Regions from separate parts of the Shewanella sp. T24-MNA-CIBAN-0130 genome, predicted to be linked through region 1. Evidence: riboswitches for the same ligand, from Rfam matches in the RefSeq annotation. Region 1 holds a riboswitch; the other holds the start of a gene.
The links. Region 1 has a riboswitch for lysine ahead of AAEZ02_RS11615 (Na+/H+ antiporter NhaC family protein). Riboswitches for the same ligand answer to the same signal wherever they lie in the genome.
Positions count from the first base shown of each region.

Region 1 (12,557 bases):
ATCCTCTTTTTATCTATCGATGGTCATTGTCGGCATCGCCCTCAAGGTAGGAGTGTGGCCATTACATCGATGGCTATCTCTGTCTTATTACTCGGTTCGGCCGGCGATGGCGCTGCTATTGTGGCTCGGCCCCGTCGCCACTGGCTTGCTTTGTGGCCTGCGTTGGTTGCCGTTGGGTGAACTTGCCGCACCCATGGCTGGGGCCGTGCTGATAGCTATCGGCTTTGCGACAATCCTTTATGCCATGCTGTCGGTTTTGTGGGTTCAATGGAAACAGCGACTTATCTGTGTTTTCTTCATTTCGACGGGAGGCGTTGTTATAGGCTTGGGGATGGGGTTGATAGAACCTGCCCTATGGAACCAATATGGAGGCTCGGCCCATGTCATCGTTGCCTCTCTAGGATGGGGGCTGGCATTGATGACAGCTAGGTTAGAATGGTTCAAGGATAGAGGGGAAACATCCGCATCGAGCAATGAGAACCTCACAGAATTGACTATAGAGCGCTGGTTTGATGCCTTCATTCGTTGGGGAAGGTGGATGGGAAACGAGACTTTGCCAGAACTGCGTGCTTCATGGTTTGCCAGATGGAAGGGATTCTGGCAAAAGCGAGGCTGGCAAAACGCGTTCGACACCGGTGAATACTTTTTGCAGCGTTGGTCAATTGCGACCACTCTATTGTTACTCTTAGTTCTTGTGATTCTGGTTCTTTTGCTGCTGGATGCTATGTAGACCCAGTAAGATAAGTTACTTGATAGAACATAATAAAATTGGCTTAGATCCCGAAGTATCCCACGAATTTAATAACATGCTTGTGGATCCTTGATTAAATCTTGCAACGTCTTAACTCCTACTAGCCAGTGAGATTTCAGCCGCTTCAAATACTTATATTTTTAGGCTCTTAAGCTTCAACATTATTTTGATAGCTTATTTTATCTCATCTGTTATGCCAAGTTGAGATTATACCGACCAGACAAAACCCATTTTGTGTTCGCTTGCTGTGTATAAAAACGCTTTCATTAGTACTGATCTTTTCAAGCCCAAGTAAGGTATTAATATAGCGGTAAGCAACAGATAGATTAAAGAGTAAATAAATCGTTACAGTGTCGCCAAAAAGATAAGTTTACCCTGATGTAAAAAACTGAGTTTTTACTCGAATTTGCGTATGTTAGATAAGCATACATAATCTGATTCGACCAGTAGCAATGGTTACGACTTGTTACCGAGACCAAACTTAAATATAACATAACCAAGGAACGACCTTATGCCAATTTACCAAGCTCCTCTTCGTGATTATCAATTCATTCTGTCTGAACTGCTTAATGTTTATCAACAAACTGATTTACGCGGCTTTGATGAATTAGATGCAGATCTCACTGATGCAATTTTACAAGGTGTCGCCGACTTCACTACCGACATCATGTTGCCTCTCAATGCTAGTGGTGACTTGGAAGGTTGTAAACTGGTCGATGGCAAGGTCATTACCCCTTCTGGTTTTAAGCAAGCTTATAAGCAATATGTAGAAGATGGTTGGGCCACATTAACTTGCGATCCTGAGTTTGGCGGCCAAGGTCTGCCAGAAGTTATTGGCACATTTGCTACCGAAATGAAAACGGCTACTAACATGGCTTTTGCTATGTATCCAGGGTTAACCCATGGTGCTTATTCGGCTATTCATGTGCACGGCAGTGATGCATTAAAGCAAAAGTACTTAGCCAAGCTAGTCAGTGGCGAGTGGACCGGCACCATGAACTTAACCGAGTCCCATGCTGGTACCGATTTAGCGTTACTTCGCACCAAGGCTGTCCCAGCCGGTGATGAGCTTTTTGCCATTAGTGGTGAGAAAATTTTTATATCATCTGGTGATCATGATCTAGCCGAAAATATTATTCACTTAGTATTAGCTCGCCTGCCTGATGCGCCAGAAGGCGTTAAAGGGATTTCGTTATTCGCAGTGCCTAAGTTTTTAGTCAATGCCGATGGCAGCCTAGGCGAAGCAAACACTCTGAGTGCGACAGGCCTTGAACATAAAATGGGAATTCACGGCAACTCGACTTGTGTAATGCATTTTGACGGCGCAATAGGCGAATTAGTTGGCGCAGCGCATCAAGGCTTAAAAGCCATGTTCACCATGATGAACCAAGCGCGTTTAGGTGTCGGTATTCAAGGTTTAGGCGTATCCGATATTGCTTACCAAAATGCATTGGTCTATGCCAAAGATCGTATTCAAGGCCGCGCCTTAAGTGGTGTTAAACAACCTGAGAAAGCCGCAGACTCTTTGTTAGTGCATGGTGACATTCGACGTATGTTGTTATCACAAAAGTCTTTCAATGAAGGTACACGTGCGCTAATGGGCCAACAGGCGTTATGGCTTGACCAAGTAGAACGTCATGCAGACCCTGAAAAAGCTAAACAAGCTAATGCACTTGCCGCCTTGTTTACGCCTATTGTTAAAGGCTTTGTCACCGACCAAGGCTTTAAAGCTTGTGTTGATGCCCAGCAGGTTTATGGCGGGCATGGGTATATTAATGAATGGGGTATGGAGCAGTATGTGCGTGATATTCGTATCGCGATGATTTACGAAGGCACAAATGGCGTACAGGCTCTCGATTTAGTTGGCCGAAAATTACTGAGCGACAAAGGCGCAGCATTAACGGTATGGTCGGGCATGGTGAAACAGTTAATTCAAGAAAACGCTAGCAACGAAGCCATGAAGCCTTATATTGCAGGGTTAATGGATGCGGCGGGCGATCTTGAAAAAGCCACTGGCTTTATAGTGCAATCAGCCAGCAAAAACCCAGACCTTATTGGCGCAGCATCAATGCCGTATATGCAACTCTTTGGAATTACCGCACTCGCTTGGATGTGGACCCGTGTGGCGGCAACATCATTGGCCGCATTAGAGGCTGGCACTGAAGAAGCCGAGTTTTATCAAGCTAAGCTTAATACGGCAAAATTCTTCATGAGCTACTGGGGCAGCCAAACTCGCAGCCTACGCAAACAAATTGAGTCTAGTAGCGCCGATATTGTCGATTTCGCAGAAGCCGACTTTTAATCACGGTATGATGCTGTCAAAACAACCGTAAAAAATCCTAAAAAAAACCGCTTCAATATCCATTGAAGCGGTTTTTATTTTATTCTGTCGCAGTAATTAAGTGTTAATCCCACAAAAATTCGCGAAAATGTTTACGGCAAACCGACTCGTAACTTTCATTACCGCCAATCTCAACTTGCTCACCTTCGCGCATTGGATTACCTTCATGATCAAGGCGAACCACCATGTTGGCTTTACGGCCACAATGACAAATGGTTTTCAGTTCGACTAGCTTGTCTGCCCACGCTAATAAGTAATGACTACCCGTAAACAATTCACCTTGAAAATCATTGCGCAAGCCATAACATAACACCGGGATATCGAGGTTATCTACAACATGTGTTATCTGCCTGACTTGGGCTTTACTTAAAAACTGACATTCATCAATCAATACACAGTGAATTTTTTGCTCATGATTCGAAGTCGAAATTAACTCAGTTAAATTATCGGTGCTACCGAACACCTGTGCCTCAGTTTCAATACCAATACGCGATGCCACTTTACCAACACCATAACGATTATCTATTGATGCCGTCATCACTAACGTGTGCATACCGCGCTCACGATAATTATAAGAAGACTGCAGTAATGACGTTGATTTACCGGCATTCATCGCCGAATAATAAAAATACAGTTGCGCCAAAGTTAAGCGTCCTAATGTTTAGCCAGATAATATCGTCCATATTACCTTTTCTAGCATCGTAATGAAAAACAAAAATGGCGTATTCGTTACCCATACGCCATTTTTTCGATGTGACACAAAGTGAGGCCATTCAGCTGAACAAGACCATCATTTACAAAAAGCAACCTTATTCATATCGCGCATTTTCTAGCCCAAAAGCGCAGGATCACAATACTGATCACAAATAATATCGAGCAACAAACAAGCCCGGCCATTAATGAACCGGTAAAACCAAGTACGATATAACCCACTAAACTAACCAAGGCCGCAATAAGTGCATAAGGCAACTGAGTCACAACATGGTCAATATGATGGCAACTGGCTCCGGTTGATGACAAAATCGTGGTGTCTGAAATAGGCGAACAATGATCACCAAATACAGCACCAGAAAGCACCGCTGCCAGCATAGGTAACATCATAGTGCTATCACTGCCCATCGCCATATCGGCCGCTATCGGTAGCATAATGCCAAAGGTGCCCCAACTCGTTCCGGTTGAAAATGCGGTAATACCAGCTAATAAAAATAACATTGCTGGTAACAAAGCAAATGGAATGTTGTCAGTAGCCAAACTGGCCATGTACTTACCGGTTTCAAGCTGACCAATTACGCTGGAAATAGTCCAAGCAAATAATAAAATGTAAATTGCAGGTAGCATTGAACGTGCACCAACAGACATTCCTTTGAACAGCATAGACAGCTCAACTTTCTGCTGGAACGCTAACAATACGGTGACAATCAATCCCACTAAAGATCCAAAAAATAGAGAAAAACTGACGTCTGTATTTTCGAATGCGCCTAACACACTAAACACTTGGTCTTTGGCTACTAATGCCTCAGCGCCACTGGAAACCATAAAGTAAACGGTCGCAAACACTAATATGGCGATAGGTAAAAACAACCCAATCACTTTACCGGTGTCAGCTTCCGGTAAATCGGTCACGGCGCCAGGTGGCTTGCCTTTTGATTCATCAAATAAGTTACCTCGAAGTGCATTCAATTCATGCTGGCGCATTGGACCCACATCTAAGCCAAAAATCGCCACACACACTAATAACAGTAACGAGAACAACGCATAAAAGTTCATTGGGATCATTTGAATGAACACACTTAGATGACCAGAATCAGCAAAACCATGTGCCGTTAAAATACCGCCAATGAGCGCAATAATATATGCACCCCAGCTCGATACAGGAGAAATAACGCAAATAGGAGCTGCTGTAGAGTCAAGAATATAGGCGAGTTTAGCGCGTGAAATATGATATCGGTCTGTAATAGGTCGAGAAATAGAACCCACAACTAAACTGTTGAAGTAATCATCAATAAAGACTACACAACCGAGAAAAATGGTCATTAACTTTGCATCACGCTTATTACGAATGCGCAGTTTGGCCCAATCGGCAAACGCTCGAGCCGATCCACTCACGGTGATCAGCGCAGTGATCATCCCAAGTACAATTAAAAACCCTAGAATATAAACATTCCATGAACTCAGCTCACCGTCTTTCCAGACAAGCTGGCTAGCGGTTTGCACGATATACTCACCCGTTCCAACCAGCGAAAACTGAGTGAGTAATAAGGCACCAAAAATAATACCTAAACCTAAGGATAATAAAACTTTACGGGTTAAAATGGCTAACGTAATTGCCACAAGAGGAGGCAATACAGAAAGAGCCGAATCGGCATAACTTGTCATCATAATAGTTAATTTATGTCTTCGCTGGATACGAATGAAGCAACACTAGAAATAAGACTAAGCATACACAGAAAGCATATGCACAACTTACTAGTAGCACTCCACAGCAATACCCATTTAATATGAATATCATTATTTTTATCTTATCGATAAAAAACACCATGACAGTGCAGTCCCTTTCAAGAACTGCCCCAACAAATGCGCTTGATAGACCCATTTGCTTCGGCATTGCATCCTTTTATGTTGAATTATTGGCATCACCCAATTCAACATGACTTTTATGCAACGCACCTCTACTTTTGTTGTTTGCACTTAAAGCTCATTACAAACAGCGCGAACATACAACCATAAGTAGCATATGCAATGCCAGTAAAAAAACACTTAACGGAAGTGCAAATAACAATAACACCAATTTAAACTACAACCTCTTAGCATTAATGTAACGTTTTTACATAAAACACACGCTAGCGTAACGGGCACAGAAATAGCAACGGCATACAAGCGTCGACATTTGGACAGAAACCTCTTTTCAAGATCAGGATAGATCCAGTAATAATCCAAAAGTAATCCAATAAAAAGGTTTCTACCTTATGAGTAGAAACCTTTTAGAATCAATCGACAAGACGCTCAATAACACTTCTACATCAGTAGCCATTGCTGACTAGATCAACTCGCATCTCTCTAATTTAAGCCCGATTATACGAGATTATTCAGTGCTGGTACCGCTTCAAATAAATCGGCAACCAGTCCATAATCAGCCACTTGAAAAATAGGTGCTTCTGGATCTTTATTAATCGCTACAATCACTTTTGAATCTTTCATACCGGCAAGATGTTGAATCGCACCAGAAATACCTACCGCAATATACAAGTCAGGTGCGACAATCTTACCCGTTTGACCCACTTGTAAATCGTTTGGCACAAAACCAGCATCCACAGCCGCACGAGATGCGCCAACAGCCGCGCCTAGTTTATCTGCCAATTGCTCTAATAAAGCAAAGTTCTCACCGTTACCCATGCCACGGCCACCAGACACAATAATGCCTGCATTACCGAGTTCAGGACGGACTGATTCAGTTAACGATTGAGATACAAATTCAGTGCGGGCATCAATTGCTTGGCTTAAGTTTATCGCTTCAGCACTGCCTGTTGAGGCCGCAGCATCAAAGGCACTTGAGCGCACAGTCATGACTTTCTTGGCATCCAAGCTCTGAACTGTAGCAAGTGCATTACCAGCATAAATAGGGCGTACAAAAGTGTCACTGCTTACCACTTCAATCACTTCAGAAATCTGAGCAACGTCTAATAATGCTGCCACACGAGGTAAGGTATCTTTACCTACGCTCGAAGCCGCAGCCAAAATGTATTCGTAATCCGCCGCTATTTCAACGACCAGTTTTGAAACATTTTCAGCTAATTGAGCACCATATAATGCCGCATCTGCTACTAAGACTTTACTCACACCCGCTAAACTTTGTGCTGCACTTACCGCGGCAGAACAATCAACACCAGCAACCAATACATGAATATCACCACCAATGGCTGCAGCAGCGCTAACCACTTTAGCCGTATCAGTTTTCAGACTGATATTATCGTGTTCTGCTAATACTAAAATGGTCATATTAGATCACCTTCGCTTCATTTTTTAACTTATCAACTAGCTCTTCAACAGAAGACACCATGATGCCTGCTTTACGCTCAACAGGAGGCGTAACGCTTAGTACCGTTTGATGTGTCTTTAAGCTCACACCAAGATCTGCTACCGTCATTATCTCTAATGGCTTACGCTTAGCCTTCATAATATTAGGTAATGAAGCATAACGAGGCTCATTCAAACGTAAGTCAACCGTAACAATCGCAGGTAATGGCATTTTTAAGGTTTGTAACCCACCATCTACCTCACGGATAACCGTAACAATATCACCCTCAACGTTGACTTCTGATGCAAATGTTGCTTGTGGCATATCAGTTAAAGCCGCTAACATTTGTCCAGTTTGATTGTTATCGCCATCAATTGACTGCTTACCAAAAATAATTAATTGCGCTTGCTCTTTTTCTTGCACCGCTTTTAAAAGCTTTGCTATAGACAACGGCACTAGCTCTTCATCGGTTTCAATATGAATCGCTCGGTCTGCACCTAATGCCATTGCTGTTCTTAATTGTTCTTGCACCGCTTTAGAACCAACACTCACTACCACAACTTCAGTAGCAATACCGGCTTCTTTTAAGCGAACAGCCTCTTCTATCGCAATTTCGCAAAATGGGTTTAACGCCATTTTAAGGTTTGTCATATCAACACTTGTGTTGTCAGCTTTTACTCTGACCTTCACATTGGAATCGACTACGCGTTTAACTGGCACCAATACTTTCATAGGGTTTCCTTCCTACACCTTCAATGCATTTGGACAACACATTGGCGTTTGCCAATGCAAGATGGGTTAACTTTACGTTCTGTTAACGTGAACGTCAATCAAAGTCAAACGCTTGTTTACATATTTTTTGTTGTTATGGTGGCAATCAAACTAAACAAACAGAGTTGAATTAGGGCTTAATGAGAACGCTGAGTTAAATTTTATTTCATAAACAGATAATTTAATTTGATTCAATGCCAAATAGTTTCTATTATTACATCTATATTCAGTATTTATTTAGCTGTATTGGTAATAATTAGACAAATAATCTGATTTATATCTGATTTAGATTAAGAATAACGACTAAATAAACCATCAGTGGCACTGAAACGTTAATAACTTTATATCTTATAACTGTTTATTTTTATAAATCAATCATTAGGAAACTACATATCATGAGTGACTTTTTACACATATTAACCCACGGTCGCCGTTTTAAAGCTGCAGTAAAAGAATTGTCGCTTGATGATTTGCGTGAAGCCGCTGCAAAATTAGAAAAAATTATTGCCGAACGTCAAGAAGAAGAGAAATTAGAACTCGAAGCTAATGCTGAGCGTAATGCACGTATTGCTGAAATTCTTGCCCAAATTCAAAACAGTGGTTTATCAATTGAAGATTTAGGTGAAGTTACCTCTTCAGCTAAAACGTCGACCAAAAAACGTGCGCCACGTCCACCAAAATATCAAATCACCATTGATGACAAATTAATTCAATGGACTGGTCAAGGGCGTATGCCAACCGTATTCAAACAACAAGTTGATAGCGGAAAGAACATGGCTGAATTTTTAATTCCTGGTATGGAATAATTTTTCTGACTTAATGGTTAACAACACAATTACCCCTTAAATTTGAAAAGAGCTTACTTCGGTAAGCTCTTTTTTTATGGCCTTTAATCGCTTTATCATCGCCATCAGACAAGGTAAACTCACCCTTGTTGATCCATTTCCCATTAATAGAAGGTTACGGCTATGACTTTTCCTCTTAAACCTATTTTTATTATCTCCGGTATCGCATTATTATTGAGTGCTTGTGCAAGTGATTACACATTCAAAAGTAATTTAGACAGTAAAAATATCAATGATTACTTTAAAGCCAGTGATGTCCAATTATACGAAGGTAACCAACTACCAAAAGGACCGTTTGCAGTATTAGGCTTAGTTGAAGGTGAAGCCTGTCAAGAAAGCAGCCAAGATGCACCGCCACAAATGGCCGTTGCACGTACTAATGCTAGAAGAGCAGCAGCCGATTTGGGCGCTAATGGATTCGTGGTTAAAAGTTGCTTTATTCTTGCAGAAGCGGACACCAGTTGTTTTAGTCGTGCACTATGCGTAGGTCAAGCCATTAAAACGCCTACAGAAAAATAATAACTCAATATAATATATTGGTAGCCTGTAAATGATGAGTGCCCATATAATACTCATCAAGATTTTTTATATTTTATGTCTGATTTCCTTTTTATGTTTAATCCAGGTATTGCATGACACAAGGTAACGATCAACACGGTCAAACAGATCCTATAAATAACAGATCTCGCGTTCCATTTAGCAGCCAATTAAATGCTGTTGCAATATGCCGAACACCTTATAAACAAAAGTTTGGTATTCCGCGTCAGCCCGGCTTAGTCGATGTGGTTGGTTATATTGAATTTGAACCTGCTTTTAATCACATTGATGCCGTCAGAGGGATAGAACAAAACTCGCACTTATGGTTATTATTTTGTTTCCATGAAAATATAGCACAAGGCTGGAAAACGATGGTACGCCCTCCCCGTTTAGGTGGTAATGAAAAATTGGGCGTATTTGCCACACGCTCAACGTTTCGCCCCAATGGTATTGGCCAGTCAGTGGTCAAACTCCATGGCGTGGTTCAACGCAAAGGTAAAGTCTGTTTAATAATATCGGGGATGGATTTATTAGACGGTACTCCTATCATTGATATTAAACCGTATATTCCTTTTTCTGATGCCATTGTCGATGCAAAAAGCGGCATAGCCCAAGATGCTCCCGTACTTATTGCGGTAACTTATACCGCAATAGCGCTGACACAAATAGCTCAATATGCTGCTATAGAACAATACCAAGGCTTAGCCGAATTAATTAACGGGGTATTATCTCAAGACCCGCGACCCGCTTATAAAAAAAATAAAGATGACCCCAAATTATATCAAGTTGCATTGTACGATTTAGATATTTTTTGGCATATCACTTCTCAAGGTATCGAAGTATTAGAGCTTAAACCGACCAAAGTGACATTATTAAAGGATTAAGCCAATGACAGACATTGATTACCAAGCTCAACACAAAAAACGTTTGTCATGGATGCCATGGCTGTATTTTTCGCTTAAAACAAAACATTTAGCATGGGCAAAGCCCTGGCAAGATGACATTCAGCAGCGGTTGCGTCAGCTTGAAACCATTCATATTGGTGAACAATGCTTTATAGCGCCACAAGCTCAGCTTTTTGCCGAACCCAGTAGAGACATCAGCATTGGAGATCAATGCATGATTGCCGCCGAAGTGTTTATGCATGGTCCAATCACCCTAGGCAATGAAGTGGCCATTAATCATGGTTGTAGCTTAGATGGCGGCCGCAACGGCATCAAAATTGGCAGCCAAACCCGCATAGCTAATAACGTGACTATATATGCCTTTAATCATGGCATGTCACCCGACACCCCCGTTTATCAACAACCCGCAACATCAAAAGGTGTCGTGATTGGCCAAGATGTATGGATTGGCGCTCAAGCAGGCATTGTTGACGGTGTGACCATTGGGGATCATGCTGTTATTGGTATGGGCTGCATTGTCACAAAAGATGTTCCACACTACGCCATTGTTGCTGGTAATCCTGCCCGAGTCATTGGCGATAGACGTAAAAAATAACCTCAAATTGGAATAGAAGATGAGCTAAATCGACAAAAACGGATTGACTTCAAGTCTGCAATATCAAACTTTCCATTTGTTTACCAACAAGGCGCATTGATGCGTCAATAGCGTGCCTATAGCAATTTAACGTCTACGTGAATACAACACAGATAGCAGGACAAAGAGTGGTTTGATAACCGTTTATTATCCGGCGCGGAAGTTAAATAATAATATCCCGCCATTAAAGCACCACAAAGCCTACTTTTGAGTCGAATTAGCAGGTGACATCATTGAAGCAGGTGCTAAAATGATGCTCATTCATAGTAACTATTTTGGACATTGGGAATGCGAGTTAACAAGTACCTGCTTTCAACACAAAAAGAAACCCCTGCAAATGCAGAGGTGGTTAGTCATCAGTTAATGTTACGTGCCGGTATGATCCGTCGTAATGCTTCAGGTCTCTACACTTGGCTTCCGTCAGGTTTACGTGTATTACGTAAAGTTGAAGCTATTGTTCGTGAAGAAATGAACAAAACAGGCGCTATCGAAATATTAATGCCGTTAGTACAACCTGCTGATCTATGGGTTGAAACAGGCCGTTGGGACAAATTTGGTCCTGAGTTATTGCGTTTCCAAGACCGTAATAATCGTGACTTTGTATTGGGACCAACCCATGAAGAAGTGATCACCGATTTAGTCCGTAAAGAGCTAAACTCATACAAACAACTGCCGTTAACACTATACCAAGTACAAACCAAATTCCGTGATGAAGTACGTCCACGTTTTGGCGTCATGCGCGCGCGCGAATTCTTGATGAAAGATGCCTATTCTTTCCATTTAGATCAACAAACCATGGACAGTACTTACCATGCAATGCATACCGCATACAGCAATATACTGACTCGTATGGGCTTATCGTTCCGCCCTGTACTAGCTGATACGGGCTCTATTGGTGGCAGCATGTCGCATGAATTCCATGTGCTCGCAAGCAGTGGTGAAGATTTAATCGCTTATTCAACGGGCAGCGACTATGCCGCTAACATTGAAAAAGCTGAATCACCTATGCCAACCCAAACACGCGCAGAGCCAACTGAAGCAATGACGTTGGTCGCGACACCTAACGCAAAAACAATTGCCGAATTGGTTGAGCAATTTAATGTCGTCATCACCCAAACAGTTAAAACCTTAATTGTTAAAGGCGCGACTGAAGAAGCACCATTGGTGGCATTAGTTATCCGTGGCGATCATGAACTTAACGAAGTCAAAGCCGACAAGCTTGAATTAGTCGCATCGCCATTTGAATTTGCATCAGAAGCTGAAATTCGAGAAGCCGTTGGCGCAGGTCCTGGTTCTATCGGACCTGTCGGCTTAACTATGCCGATTATTGTTGATCACAGTGTTACTGTGATGAGCGATTTTGCCGCAGGTGCTAACGCTGAAGATAAGCATTATTTCGGTATCAACTGGGAGCGAGATTTCCCTTTAGCAACCGCTGCTGACATTCGTAATGTGGTTGAAGGTGAACCGACCCCAGATGGCCTTGGTACTTATGCAATGGCTCGTGGTATTGAAGTCGGCCATATTTTCCAGTTAGGAACAAGTTACTCTACATCAATGAATGCCACAGTGTTAGATGAAAACGGCAAAGCACAGGTGTTGTTGATGGGTTGTTATGGTGTCGGCGTGAGCCGTATTGTGGCTGCTGCCATTGAGCAAAACAACGATGATCGCGGCATTATTTGGCCAGAAGCAATTGCACCATTCACGGTGGGTATTTTACCCATGAATATGCATAAATCCCATCGCGTTGCTGAC
Region 1 covers NZ_JBEOPP010000025.1:20,647-33,203, reverse strand. Annotated here, with positions in the region: gene AAEZ02_RS11630 (proton-conducting transporter transmembrane domain-containing protein) at 1-730, shown strand, start outside; gene AAEZ02_RS11625 (acyl-CoA dehydrogenase C-terminal domain-containing protein) at 1,263-3,053, shown strand; gene AAEZ02_RS11620 (thymidine kinase) at 3,157-3,735, opposite strand; gene AAEZ02_RS11615 (Na+/H+ antiporter NhaC family protein) at 3,906-5,471, opposite strand; lysine riboswitch at 5,555-5,772, opposite strand; gene AAEZ02_RS11610 (electron transfer flavoprotein subunit alpha/FixB family protein) at 6,165-7,088, opposite strand; gene AAEZ02_RS11605 (electron transfer flavoprotein subunit beta/FixA family protein) at 7,090-7,839, opposite strand; gene AAEZ02_RS11600 (H-NS histone family protein) at 8,274-8,684, shown strand; gene rcsF (Rcs stress response system protein RcsF) at 8,847-9,242, shown strand; gene tsaA (tRNA (N6-threonylcarbamoyladenosine(37)-N6)-methyltransferase TrmO) at 9,356-10,144, shown strand; gene AAEZ02_RS11585 (acyltransferase) at 10,149-10,760, shown strand; gene AAEZ02_RS11580 (proline--tRNA ligase) at 11,088-12,557, shown strand, end outside.

Region 2 (12,557 bases), on a different contig from region 1:
GAATTTACGATCCAAAAATCGGTTGAGCTAGGCGTAACAAGGATTACACCCTTATTTTCAGATCGTTGTGGTGTCAAACTTAATGGTGATCGCTTAGAGAAAAAACAACAACAATGGCAAAAAATTGTCGTCAGTGCTTGTGAACAATCTGGCCGCAGTATCGTACCGGTTGTTCGCCCTGCAATGACATTGGCGCAATGGTGTGAAGAATCTACCGAAGCCTTAAAACTGAATTTACACCCAAGAGCTTCACACGGCATTAATGGCTTACAGTTAACCGATCAACACCACAAAGTAAGATTATTAATTGGCCCAGAAGGCGGCTTATCTGACGAAGAAATTGCCATGACCGAAACTGAGCATTTTACCGATATTTTATTGGGGCCAAGAGTGCTGCGTACAGAAACCGCATCATTGACTGCTATTACTGCATTACAAGTTAAATTTGGCGATATTGGTTAACCCAAACCGATATCATCTTGGATATTATTAAGGATAAACACATGATTAAGCTCGGCATTGTTATGGACCCTATTAGCGACATTAACATCAAAAAAGATACCAGCTTCGCGATGTTATTAGCCGCACAGGCACGTGGCTACCAATTGTTTTATATGGAAATGCATGATCTTGCGATGGTCAACGGCAAAGCCATGGCCAACATGCGTGAATTATCGGTAAAGCAAGATGCTAACCAATGGTTTACATTAGGCGAGTCAATTGATACCCCGTTGGCAGATCTTGATGTGATCTTAATGCGCAAAGATCCACCATTTGATACCGAATTCATCTACGCCACTTATATGCTGGAACGGGCGGAAGAAGAAGGCGTATTAATCGTTAACAAGCCTCAAAGCTTACGTGATGCCAATGAAAAACTGTTTACAGCATGGTTTTCTGAGTTTACGCCAGACACTCTTGTGACCCGTGATGCTAAACGTATTCGAGCGTTCCACCAATTGAAGCAAGATATTATTTTAAAACCATTAGATGGCATGGGCGGCACGTCTATTTTTAGAGTGAAAAAAGATGACCCTAACGTCGGGGTCATTATCGAAACGCTCACCAGTTATGGCCAGCAGTTCGCAATGGCTCAAGCCTTTATCCCTGAGATAACTCAAGGTGACAAGCGTATTTTAGTGGTTGACGGTGAACCGGTTCCATACGCATTAGCGCGTATCCCGATGAAAGGTGAAACCCGTGGCAACCTAGCGGCTGGCGGCAGTGGAGTAGCCCAGCCATTATCAGAAAGTGATTGGAAAATAGCCCGCGCCATTGGTCCAGAATTGAAAAAACGAGGCCTTATTTTTGTTGGTTTAGACGTCATTGGTGATAAGTTAACTGAAATCAATGTCACCAGCCCAACCTGCATTAGAGAAATTGAAGCCGCATATGACGTTGACATTACCGGCATGCTTATGGATGCCATCGAAGCCCGTATCAATCAGCAGAAATAGGATTAATCATGCATTTTCTATCTACCTACCAACGAATAATTAGCAGATTATTATTGGTCTCTAGCTTGGTCGTAACGGGTGCAATAGCTGATGAAGTCGTTATTTCGCCTATTGAGGCCAACACAACCAGTAATAATGTGCCGACTGTCGGTCCATCAAGACCGACAAATATTGTTATTATGATTGGCGATGGTATGGGACCTGCTTACACCACGGCCTATCGTTACTATAAAGATAACCCTGAGACAGAAGAGATTGAACAAACGGTTTTTGATCGCTTACTCGTTGGTATGGCAAGCACTTACCCTGCTTCTGTCAGTGGTTATGTAACCGACTCGGCGGCATCGGCAACCGCATTATCTACCGGGGTCAAAAGTTATAATGGTGCTATTGCCGTTGATACCGAAAAACGCCCACTGACAACCTTAATGGAAAGAGCAAAAGCATTAGGCTTGTCAACTGGTGTAGCGGTTACCTCCCAAGTAAACCATGCTACACCTGCGGCATTTCTTGCTCACAATGAAAGCCGGAGTAATTATATTGATATCGCACAGGCTTATTTAACCACCGATGCTGATGTCATCCTTGGCGGTGGCCAGCAATATTTCACCCCAACATTGCTTGAACAGTTCACCGCTAAAGGTTACCAACACATTAGTGAACTCTCCCAACTTGATTCGGTTCATCACCCGAAAGTATTAGGGCTATTTGCCGATGTACAGTTACCTTGGGGGATTAATGATAAAAAAGCGCATAAGCTCAGTCATATGACGCAAAAGGCACTCGATTTACTGTCGCAAAATAAGCATGGTTTTGTGTTATTAGTAGAAGGCAGCTTAATTGATTGGGCGGGTCACAGTAACGATATTGCTACCGCGATGGGTGAAATGGATGAATTTGCAGCCGCGATTGAAGTGGTTGAACAATTTGTTCGTCAAAGTAAAGACACCCTGATGGTTGTGACAGCCGATCATAATACCGGTGGGTTGTCAGTGGGCGCACACGACAAATACGAATGGCATCCTGAAGTACTGCATAAGGTTCAAGCTAGCCCAGATATGATTGCCACGCGTGCTATTGCCGCAGAGGATTGGCAGACCATAACCGCAACACTATTGGGGTTTACCCCAAGCGAAGTAGAATACACTCAATTGCAAACTGCACGTATGCAAGGTAATGAGCCACTTGCTATTGCACTGCGAAAATTAATTGATATTCAATCTAATACCGGTTGGACAAGTGGCGGCCATACCGCCATGGATGTTCAGGTATTCGCAGCGGGCCCCGGCGCCAGATTGTTTAGTGGCCATCAAGACAATGTTGATATAGCCAATAAAATGTTTAGCTTATTACCACAATCGGTACAAACGCCTTAATTGCTGCCTAACACAATCCCCGCTATCAAAGTGGGGATTGTGTTAATATCAGCAGGTATTTTATCACTAGCATTATGAGCAACCAACGTGTTAACAAATCCTTCTCAAGCCTTAATTAGAAACAGCAAATATTTTCATCAACATAATGTGTTAGTGCTCAACTATGAAGCTGATACTTTTGCGCATCAATGTCTTGAGTTTGCAGAGAATGTCACTGCCCTAGCGCTGGATTTTAATCATCACCTAACATTGTCATCCTATGCTAATAATAAATTGCAGTGCTATTTTGGCCATCAACTGCCTGACTCATTAGTTGATACAAAATTTGACACGGTTATTATTTACTTTGCAAAAGCTAAACCGTTAATGGGTTACTTACTGCAACTTGCGGCGCAGCATTTACGTATCGACGGCCAATTAATGATTGTGGGTGAGAATAAAGGTGGGATTAAATCAATTGATAAACTCACGCCTGATTATTACTCCCCCCCCATCAAACAAGATAATGCCCGTCATTGTTTAGTGTATGTCAGTTATTTAACTCAAGTAGCACCCAGGCTATCAATCAGTGATTGGGTAAGCCAATATTCATTAGATACACCACAAGGTAAACTGCAAATTTGCAATGTGGTAGGGGTCTTCAGTGAAAAGCGTCTCGATCAGGGCACCGAACTATTACTGTTGCATTTACCAAACAACTTGCACGGCAGAGTCCTCGATTTTGGTTGTGGTGCAGGGGTCATTACGGCGGCATTGCTAAAAGCCAATCCAAAGCTAGCCATGGAATGTATTGATATCAATGCGATGGCATTGCTGTCGTGTGAATTAACCCTTGCAGCCAATAATATGCACGCAAAAATCTATCCTTCCGATGGGTTTCATCAGATCGACGGCCAATTTGACGCCATTATCTCTAATCCACCGTTTCATGATGGTTTGGCCAGCACTACCGACATTGCTACCCAGTTTGTTAAAGCCAGCGCAATCAGTTTGGCGCCTAAAGGAGTCTGGCAAATTGTTGCTAATCGCCACCTGCCCTATGCTGATACCATTGCGACTCATTTTGGTAAAGTGAATGTGTTGGCTGAAAACAATAAGTACAAATTATATTTCCATCAACGTTAATCCCAAGATCGAACCTCCCGTGACACAGCTTCAGTTATGGACAACAAAGCTAGCTTACTGCTGGAAATGGAGATTAAAATCGGCTAAATTTACTGCAAGGTAAAATAGTGAACATTTTTGAATTTATGTCGTTACTATTTTATTTCCAGTATTGATCTGATATAAAAATAACAACAAAGGATGCTATGTTAGAGCCTTCACTAATCGCACTAAGCGCAGATAAAAGTAAAGCCGAATTACGCATAATTCCCAATACTCATGGTCCCGTGCTAGAAGAGGATATCAACGCCTTACTAACACAGGCAACTTTTGCAATGTTGTTTCCCATTGCCCCTGCCATTAATAAAGCGGTCACTGAAGTCAATGCGCTTTGCGGCCAAAATCTAGGGGATCACGAACTGTTTTTTGCGATAGCTGAACGTAAAGATGGTGCAGTGGACATCAATATCAATGACGATAAAATGCAAGCTAGTATGAAAATCACCTCAGCTTGGGGCGGTAAAGACATCACCCTATCAGACGTACTTAATACCCTCAAAAATCAAAAAATTAAAATGGGCTTAAGTAAACCTAACATTATGGGGTTAATGCAACGCTTATCGATTTTACCACCAGGGGAATGCTGTGAGGGCGTTATCGCCTGCGGTAAAGCGGCAGTGAATGGCGAAAATGCCACATTAACCCGTAAGGTAGCTCTGGCGCGAGAACGTTTATTACAACCTCAAGAACGTGAAGACGGCTCGGTCGATATGCGTAATTTAGGCGCATTAATTACCGTTAAGCCCACCGATATATTAATGATTAAGACCCCAGCAACCACTGGTAGCCCAGGATTCAATATCCATGGTGATGTACTGCAACAAATCACAGGTCAAGACAAACCCATGGAGCCCGGTACAGGCACCGGCTTACACCCTAAGGATCCAAACAAACTCATCGCCACAGTTCCAGGCCAACCGGTTGAAAACCGTCAAGGCATGCAAGTCGACGATATACTGCAAATTAAAGATGTTGATGTTCGCTTTGGCCATGTGAATTTTAAAGGTAGTATTTTAATTACCGGCGATGTGCATGAAGGGATGGAAGTCAAAGCCAGTGGTGATGTTACCGTCATGGGGTTTGTTGACTCAGCCACCATTGAAGCGCAAGGTGACGTTATTGTCAGCAAAGGCATCATTGGTCGGTTAATTAAAGACCAAGAGCTCAGTACCAAGATTACCGCCACCGGCCAAATTTGTGCCCAATTTGTACAATATTCTCATCTAGAAGCACAGGGCAATATTTTAGTCACTAAACAGTTGTTACACAGTCATTCAACGTCAGGAGGCTGCATTACCGTCAGTGATGCTCAATCACGACGCGGTGACTTAGTCGGCGGTAAAGCCACCGCGGCAAAGGGGATTAGGGCTATTGTGCTTGGCGCTAAAGCCAGTACCAAAACCGAACTATTTTGTGCTATGCATCAAGGTGAACTAAAGCTACAACTCAAAGAACTGGATGCCGGCATCAAAGGCATGGTTGTCGCCGGATTAGAACTCGAGGCCAGACTGCGTAAATTGCCCCCCAAAGCTGAATGGCAAAGTGATGCGGGTATGGTAGAGCAAGTCAAAATGATGCTTGACCAAAAGAAGCAGATGACCGAGGAGCAAACAAAGGAAGAAGTAGAATATAATCAAAATCTTATTGAAGTAGAAAATTACTATAATAATTACTTTATCAAAGCAGAAAAATACATTTTTAATAACGTGGAAATTCATATTGGCAATGCGTTTAATCGCACCCAACGCGAACATGCCTCATGTGTTGTTAAAAATGTGAATCAAGAAATTTCATACGATTACAGCAACCGTTAGCAGATTAAACCAACCCACATTGATTTACAGGTAACTATGCAACACATACATTGGCCCGCCATACTGCAATTTGATCAAGATGATGAATTAATGTATCTGGCAAACCACCAAGACTGGTTAAGCTTTATTTGCGCCAATCAATTTACCGTCTGCTTGCACGATAAACTGATCGACACCGCAGGTTGCATTTACCACATTGAAACCGCTGAACAAGTCGACGTTGCCAACAATAATGTGGCACAACTCCCCTACTTGGTGAAACAAGACCAGCAAATGAACGTACTGCAAATGTTGCCTCTTGTCCGTCAATTTGGCCAGTTTCAAGGCCATTGTTGCAGTGCAAAGATAATCTTTACGACCGTTGAACAAGGTATCGCCACCGTTGCCGAATTAGAACAGCTTTATTAAAAGCGTGACTTCCGCTTTAGATAACAGCCCATATCACAGCGTTTTTACTGTTATCAACCTTAACCTTACCGACGTAATGCTTAGCTTAATCACTCAGTCATAAACCTAAGATTAAAATTAAGATTAACGAATATAATTGTCGAACCCATTGAGCTAGTGACATCGCTCTGGCAAAATGCCCGATGCTCAACGTCCATAACCCCAGAGAATCCTTAATGGAATTATTAAATATTGAATGTCTAGGTAAACGTCTGCGATTAGAAGGCTCGATTGCGGGTTGGCAGCAACTTTATTGGGACAATCAACTGGTATCGCAAAAGTCTGCGAGTGCTTCCGACCAAGCCTTTCATATCCATTCATTTGAACTGACAACGCACACATCCGTCCCGACTGAAACCAATACTAACGATGACGAAACCGTTAAGCCAAGTATTGGTTCACTTCCAGTACGATTAGAAATCGATGTTAACTGGCAGCCATTCCAGCTTGATTACTGCTTATTAATTGATGATGAAACCATCACCCAAGGGCAAAGAACCGTTGAAGAGATTGAACGTCAAACCCCTGAAGTCGCCGCGGTAAAAACTCAAAAAATCAGTGTTGTTGGACTTGCATCATTAGGTTTTAAACTGTTAAAAAGTGCCAAAGTGGTTAAAGTCCTTTTTGCTGGAGCTAGTGTTGCAGCCTATTCTTGGCTATTTTCATTTCAATTTGCCTTAGCACTCATCGGTTGCTTAATGTTCCATGAATACGGTCATATTCGAGCAATGAAGCATTTCGGTATGAAAACAAAAGGTATCTATTTAATCCCTTTTGTTGGTGGCTTAGCGTTAAGTGATGAGCGGATCAACACCCGTTGGCAAGACGTGTATATTTCAATTATGGGCCCCACTTTTGGGCTGATTTTATCAATTATTTGTGTCGGACTTTATTGGATAACAGGTAACATATTCTTTGCTGGGTTAGCGGCATTCAATGCCCTGCTAAATCTATTTAATTTACTGCCCATTTTACCGCTTGATGGCGGCCATATTCTGAAAAGTATTAGCTTCTCCATGAACAGCTTAATTGGCCTGGTCGCCTGTGCCGCGGGTGCCGCTATAGGGGTCTTTATCAGCTATAGCTTAGGCTTAGCGCTTCTCGGCTTTTTGCTGCTTATTGGCAGTATCGAAATCATTGTCGAATGGCGTGGACGCCACCAAAGCCATTTATTACCCTTAGATCGTTACGGACAAATTTTCTCTACCGTATGGTATTTGCTCACAGTGGCAAGCTTAGTAGGTATTATTTGGTACTTTGCCGCTTCAGGCGACGAGATGTTGGCCATTCCACTGCAGATTTTAGGCAGCTAATTAACCGCCCATATAATGAGTTCCTATTACAACGTTTCTATTTCAGAGAACTCAAAACGGATAATAATAATGCCTGCAATATGCAGGCATTATTATAGCTGTTTTACAAAGCAACACCGAGAGGATTTAGTATCAAAACGGGGGGTTGATAACATCACATTAGTGGGTTATCGAAAACACCTTGGTCATCACCTTATACAGTTCAGTCCCTTGGTGAACTGACGCTGAAGCAAAGTGTAAAATTGGCACGCAATCCATGGGTAAACTAATGGCTTGATAAGCCTGTTCAGTGCCATAAAGATCAATGCGTAAAATATTCACCAATGGTTGCCCTGCTGCTAACGGCTCACCCAGTACCGCGCGATATTCGATTAAACCAGCTTTAGGTGCATGAAACTTTTTGTAGTCACATAAGTAACAACCAAATCGAGGCATATCTGCTGGAGTGACTTTTTCAGCAATCACACCACGATAACTTAAATAAGCCAATATGCCTTTGGCATCTTCTAACGCGTCGGCTAAATCAATTCGTTCTTGACTGGCGAGCTCTAAGGTAAATGCAGACACGGGTACCGAAAACTCACGACCTTGGCTCGCGGCATATTCGGTTAACTGCCACCATGGACAAAACGTGGCTTCATCCATCGCTCCGCCAAAACTATTAGGCATAATCAGCGTGTATGGGATCGAAAAAAATCTCGCCGCATCCGCATCATACTCAGGGCAATACAAATGCTTGCACGACTTAGGCCCAGTATGTAAATCAAGCACTATATCTGCTTGATGTGCCATGGTTTGTAAACTCACAGCCAACCGATGACCGGTAGAGAGCCCAAAAGGGAGCTCCAATCGAGCCTGACAAGCTCCAACCAACATTGAACGATAAGCCTGAAACAGTTCATTATCGTTTAAATGTTGATGCTCGGTATACCAAGCTTGCACCTTGATGTTGTGATCAAAATACTCTCGGTTCCAATTCACCCCAGTTATCGGATCAAACCGTCCTAAGGTAAACTCACCACTCTTTTGATTAATCCCTAATGGATTGGCCAATGGCGCAAGCGTAATATCACCTAGTACTTGATAACCTTCTAACAAGGTCATCAGTTGATAAATCACTGCATTTCCCTGCACTTCGGCACCATGAACATTGGCCTGAATATAAACGCTGGGCGAAAACAACTCACTGCCAGAGAATGTATATAACGGCACGGTCAATGCTTGCCCCGTCGCCAGTTCTCCGACCTGCACTGACGATTGTATTGCTTTAGTCATATGATGATACCAATCTCATTAAATATCTGGTCAGTTCAGAGTCTCTCAGGTTTTTCAATTCAAGGCGCATTGATGTAGAAATGGTTGTTCCCTTTTAAATCGATGCAACACAGAAGTGGAATACCTGAGAGACTCCATTCTGGCGGGTTTCAAAGTACTTTATGCTTCGTTAGATATTTTCAAAATACGACGGCATGGATGCTGGAGGTAGAGTAACGCAGGAGCTTGTTACCGAGAATAACTATTCGCTTCAATCATCTGCCTTGCCTACAGCACTTTGAACTCCCGCTGAAAGATCGCATATTTAATAGGATTGGTATTACTCAAACAGATTTTGATGCAAGGCATTAACCACTTGCGCCGCTTCCGACTCTGCCACTAGGACACATAAATTATGTGGGCTGGCGCCTTGGCAAATCATCCTTACATTATGGTTTTCCAGCACCTTAAATACGCGACTACAAACACCCGCAGTCGATGCAATACGATTACCTATAATGGCGATTAAGGCTAAGTTCTCTTCGACGCGAACACCACAATGCTGCGATAACTCTTGCAATAATGACTCACTTAACAAGCCGTGTCCGCTCGAATCAGAACCGGTTTTATCTAAGGTCAATGCCACGTTAACTTCAGAGGTGGTAATGAGATCCACCGAAATTTTATGTCGAGCTAAAGTCGCAAACGTTTCTGCTAAAAAACCCTGAGCATGTAACATTTGTAAGCTATGCAAGTTAAGTAATGTTTGATCGCGGCGCAATGCCACAGCTCTAAATACTGGGGTATCGTCTACTTGATGGCGGATCCAAGTTCCGCCCATTTCAGGGGCTTTACTTGATCCCACAAACACCTGAATTTTTTGTCTCACAGCCGGTAAAATGGTGGCGGGATGCAATACTTTAGCGCCAAAGGTGGCCATCTCAGCCGCCTCATTAAAGCTAATTTCGGCAATGGGACGCGCATTAGGGGCAAGCCGTGGATCAGTGGTATAAATACCGGCGACATCGGTCCAAATTTCAACCGCTGTGGCACGGAGCGCTTCAGCCAGTAATGCCGCCGAATAATCACTGCCACCACGGCCTAATGTTGTGGTTCGGCCACTGTCATCAGCTCCAATAAATCCTTGGGTGACAATGATATAACGAGCAAGTAAGGGTTTTAAAAAATCACCAGCAAGCGTTGAAATGACTTCAATCTGTGGTTCTGCACGGCCAAAATAGCTGTCGGTACGCAGCACCTGACGCACATCGAAATGATTTGAAGCGGTGCCTTTTTCCCGAATAACCGCTGAAAATAAAATCGATGAACATTGCTCACCCGTTGACAGCAATTCGTCCATAATCGCTTTGCTGCGATCAAGTTCTAACGATTCACTTAATACTGACATTCGGCTCAGAATTTTATCAATACTGGCCGCCACGTCTTGTGGACGGCCTAATTCATCGAGAATCGCATATTGAATTTGAGCAATTTGCTTAAGGAGTACTAGTCGTCGTTCATCGTTGACATTAGCTTGAGTCAGCTCAACTAATAAATTGGTGACACCACTGGAGGCACTCACCACCACGAGACGAGTGGCTTGGTTAGCCAAGACAATATTGGCACAACGACTCATAGAGGCGTAATCAGCAACCGACGTACCGCCAAATTTGGCTACGACTAATTCTGATGTGGCTATTTCAGGCACCACGGTTTCAAGAACAACAGTTTCAGAGATAATGCTCATACTGATGCCTCCGCAGTTTGCCAAAGACTAGAAAATAAGACGTGATTTACTAACATGATATACGCTCCGAACACACTACGTTCGAAGAGCCTGGTGCTAAGATAACGCACCCTTATAGAAGGGAAACAGCAATCATCACCAGAAGCTCTCCACCAAAAAAAGGTGACAATCGTTAGGATTCAGCCTAAACGACCGATATCAATGTTCGCCAAACAAACTGATACCTCGGCGCTAATCTCCATCATAAGTTGTCATCGGACTGGCATCCTCTCACTTACTACCTAGTTAACGCTCCTCTTCTGTTTCTCCCGAAGGAGAGCTGTTGAAAATAGCAACAAATGCCCTAACAAGTCAATCAACAAACCCAGTAAAAAAACACTGTTTTGATAAAAATATCTTTGTTGTTAGATAATCTGTCGTAGCGATAGCGGATCTGTCATTGTTCTATATTAGAAAAAAGCCAATATATACGCAAAAAAAACCAAATAACGCAATTAATCGAGACAATATATATTTTATTGTCTCGATTAATGACTCAAAACATTCAGTAGCGATTAAGCGCTCTAAATTAACCCAGCGCTCATCCAGTATAGAAACTAATCTCTGGCAGTTCATTAACCAGCCGTAATCGCTGATTAAATGCGCCCATTTCAACGTCAGGTTTGATGGTATCAAGACACGCAACCAGAGATATCAAACCTTGATTAACGTAATAAATTGCATGTTGATTAAACTCTCTTCCTAGCTCAACAGCCTGTTCTTTATCAATAAAAACTGCCCAGCTTTTTTCCATATGTGACCAATCAGCGGCCGCACCGATTAAGGCACGATAGGGCCGATTATACTGTTGGATTTTAGATTGAAGCTGATGATCAAGTAAACGATTTTGACTCGGTGAGAGGCTAGTCCCCCGGGGGTTATGAGCGGTAACTATAGCAAATGGGAAATCATTAGAAAGGCGTTGGGTGAACAAAAAATGAGTCGTTTGATATTCATACCACAATGTATCGATAACATTTTCCATAATATTTTTTCGTTAATTAAGCCAAAATGAGTCTAACAATTAGGTTAGATATCGAAAAGATTTGCGATCTAATCACCAGTTTAATACTTAAAAATCATTTATTATTATCAACTTAGTAATATTAATCTTTTATATACTTGACTGTTATATTAATTTTTTAACATTTAATTTGTTAACAAATGCCTAAAACGAGTACAATAGCATCACGCACTATTAAATCATTGTAGCAAAGTTGGCTACATACACCTGAAAATCTCAGCATATATTGTTGTGAGCGTGAAGATTTATTGATGTAAAGTTTACAGTCGTACTAAATTTGTTCTACATTTGATAAAACATTAATACGATTAAATAAGTTTGCGACAGGAAGGAACTATCTTTCTAAATGGCATTCATAGTAAGTAAGCCTAGGTGCAACAAATTTTACACCACTTTTTACACCATCATGCATAAGTGTAAACGCGTACCTTAGCGTAATGGCAATTAGTTAACGCAAGCAGACTCAGTAACCCGCATTAAGCGTTACGTCATCGAGTTTATAGAGAGTGTTTAATTCAGGGTAGACATAGATAAACACCCAAAAATATCGGAATAATAGCGCATATGTTAACGCGCTATTGCAATCTATTAGCACACCGTGGCTAGAATCGAATTTTATAAAATCAGGTATATATTATGCAAAATCCGCACATTTTAATTGTTGAAGATGAAGCAGTAACTCGTAATACATTGCGCAGTATTTTTGAAGCTGAAGGCTATGTTGTCACCGAAGCCAATGACGGCGCAGAAATGCATAGAGCCATGCAAGAAAACAAGATAAACCTTGTTGTTATGGACATTAACTTACCAGGTAAAAACGGCTTATTATTAGCACGTGAACTACGTGAAATTAATAACATCGGTCTTATTTTCTTGACCGGTCGAGATAATGAAGTTGATAAAATTTTAGGGCTTGAAATTG
Region 2 covers NZ_JBEOPP010000033.1:16,563-29,119, forward strand. Annotated here, with positions in the region: gene rsmE (16S rRNA (uracil(1498)-N(3))-methyltransferase) at 1-462, shown strand, start outside; gene gshB (glutathione synthase) at 504-1,457, shown strand; gene AAEZ02_RS13675 (alkaline phosphatase) at 1,466-2,833, shown strand; gene AAEZ02_RS13680 (methyltransferase) at 2,921-3,958, shown strand; gene AAEZ02_RS13685 (flagellar assembly protein A) at 4,144-5,811, shown strand; gene AAEZ02_RS13690 (DUF4144 family protein) at 5,848-6,219, shown strand; gene AAEZ02_RS13695 (site-2 protease family protein) at 6,435-7,571, shown strand; gene AAEZ02_RS13700 (succinylglutamate desuccinylase/aspartoacylase family protein) at 7,731-8,846, opposite strand; gene lysC (lysine-sensitive aspartokinase 3) at 9,166-10,572, opposite strand; lysine riboswitch at 10,707-10,879, opposite strand; gene AAEZ02_RS13710 (DUF3293 domain-containing protein) at 11,153-11,596, opposite strand; gene arcA (two-component system response regulator ArcA) at 12,272-12,557, shown strand, end outside.
Region 2: linked by a shared signal. The riboswitch ahead of lysC (lysine-sensitive aspartokinase 3) and the one ahead of AAEZ02_RS11615 (Na+/H+ antiporter NhaC family protein) in region 1 are both predicted to bind lysine.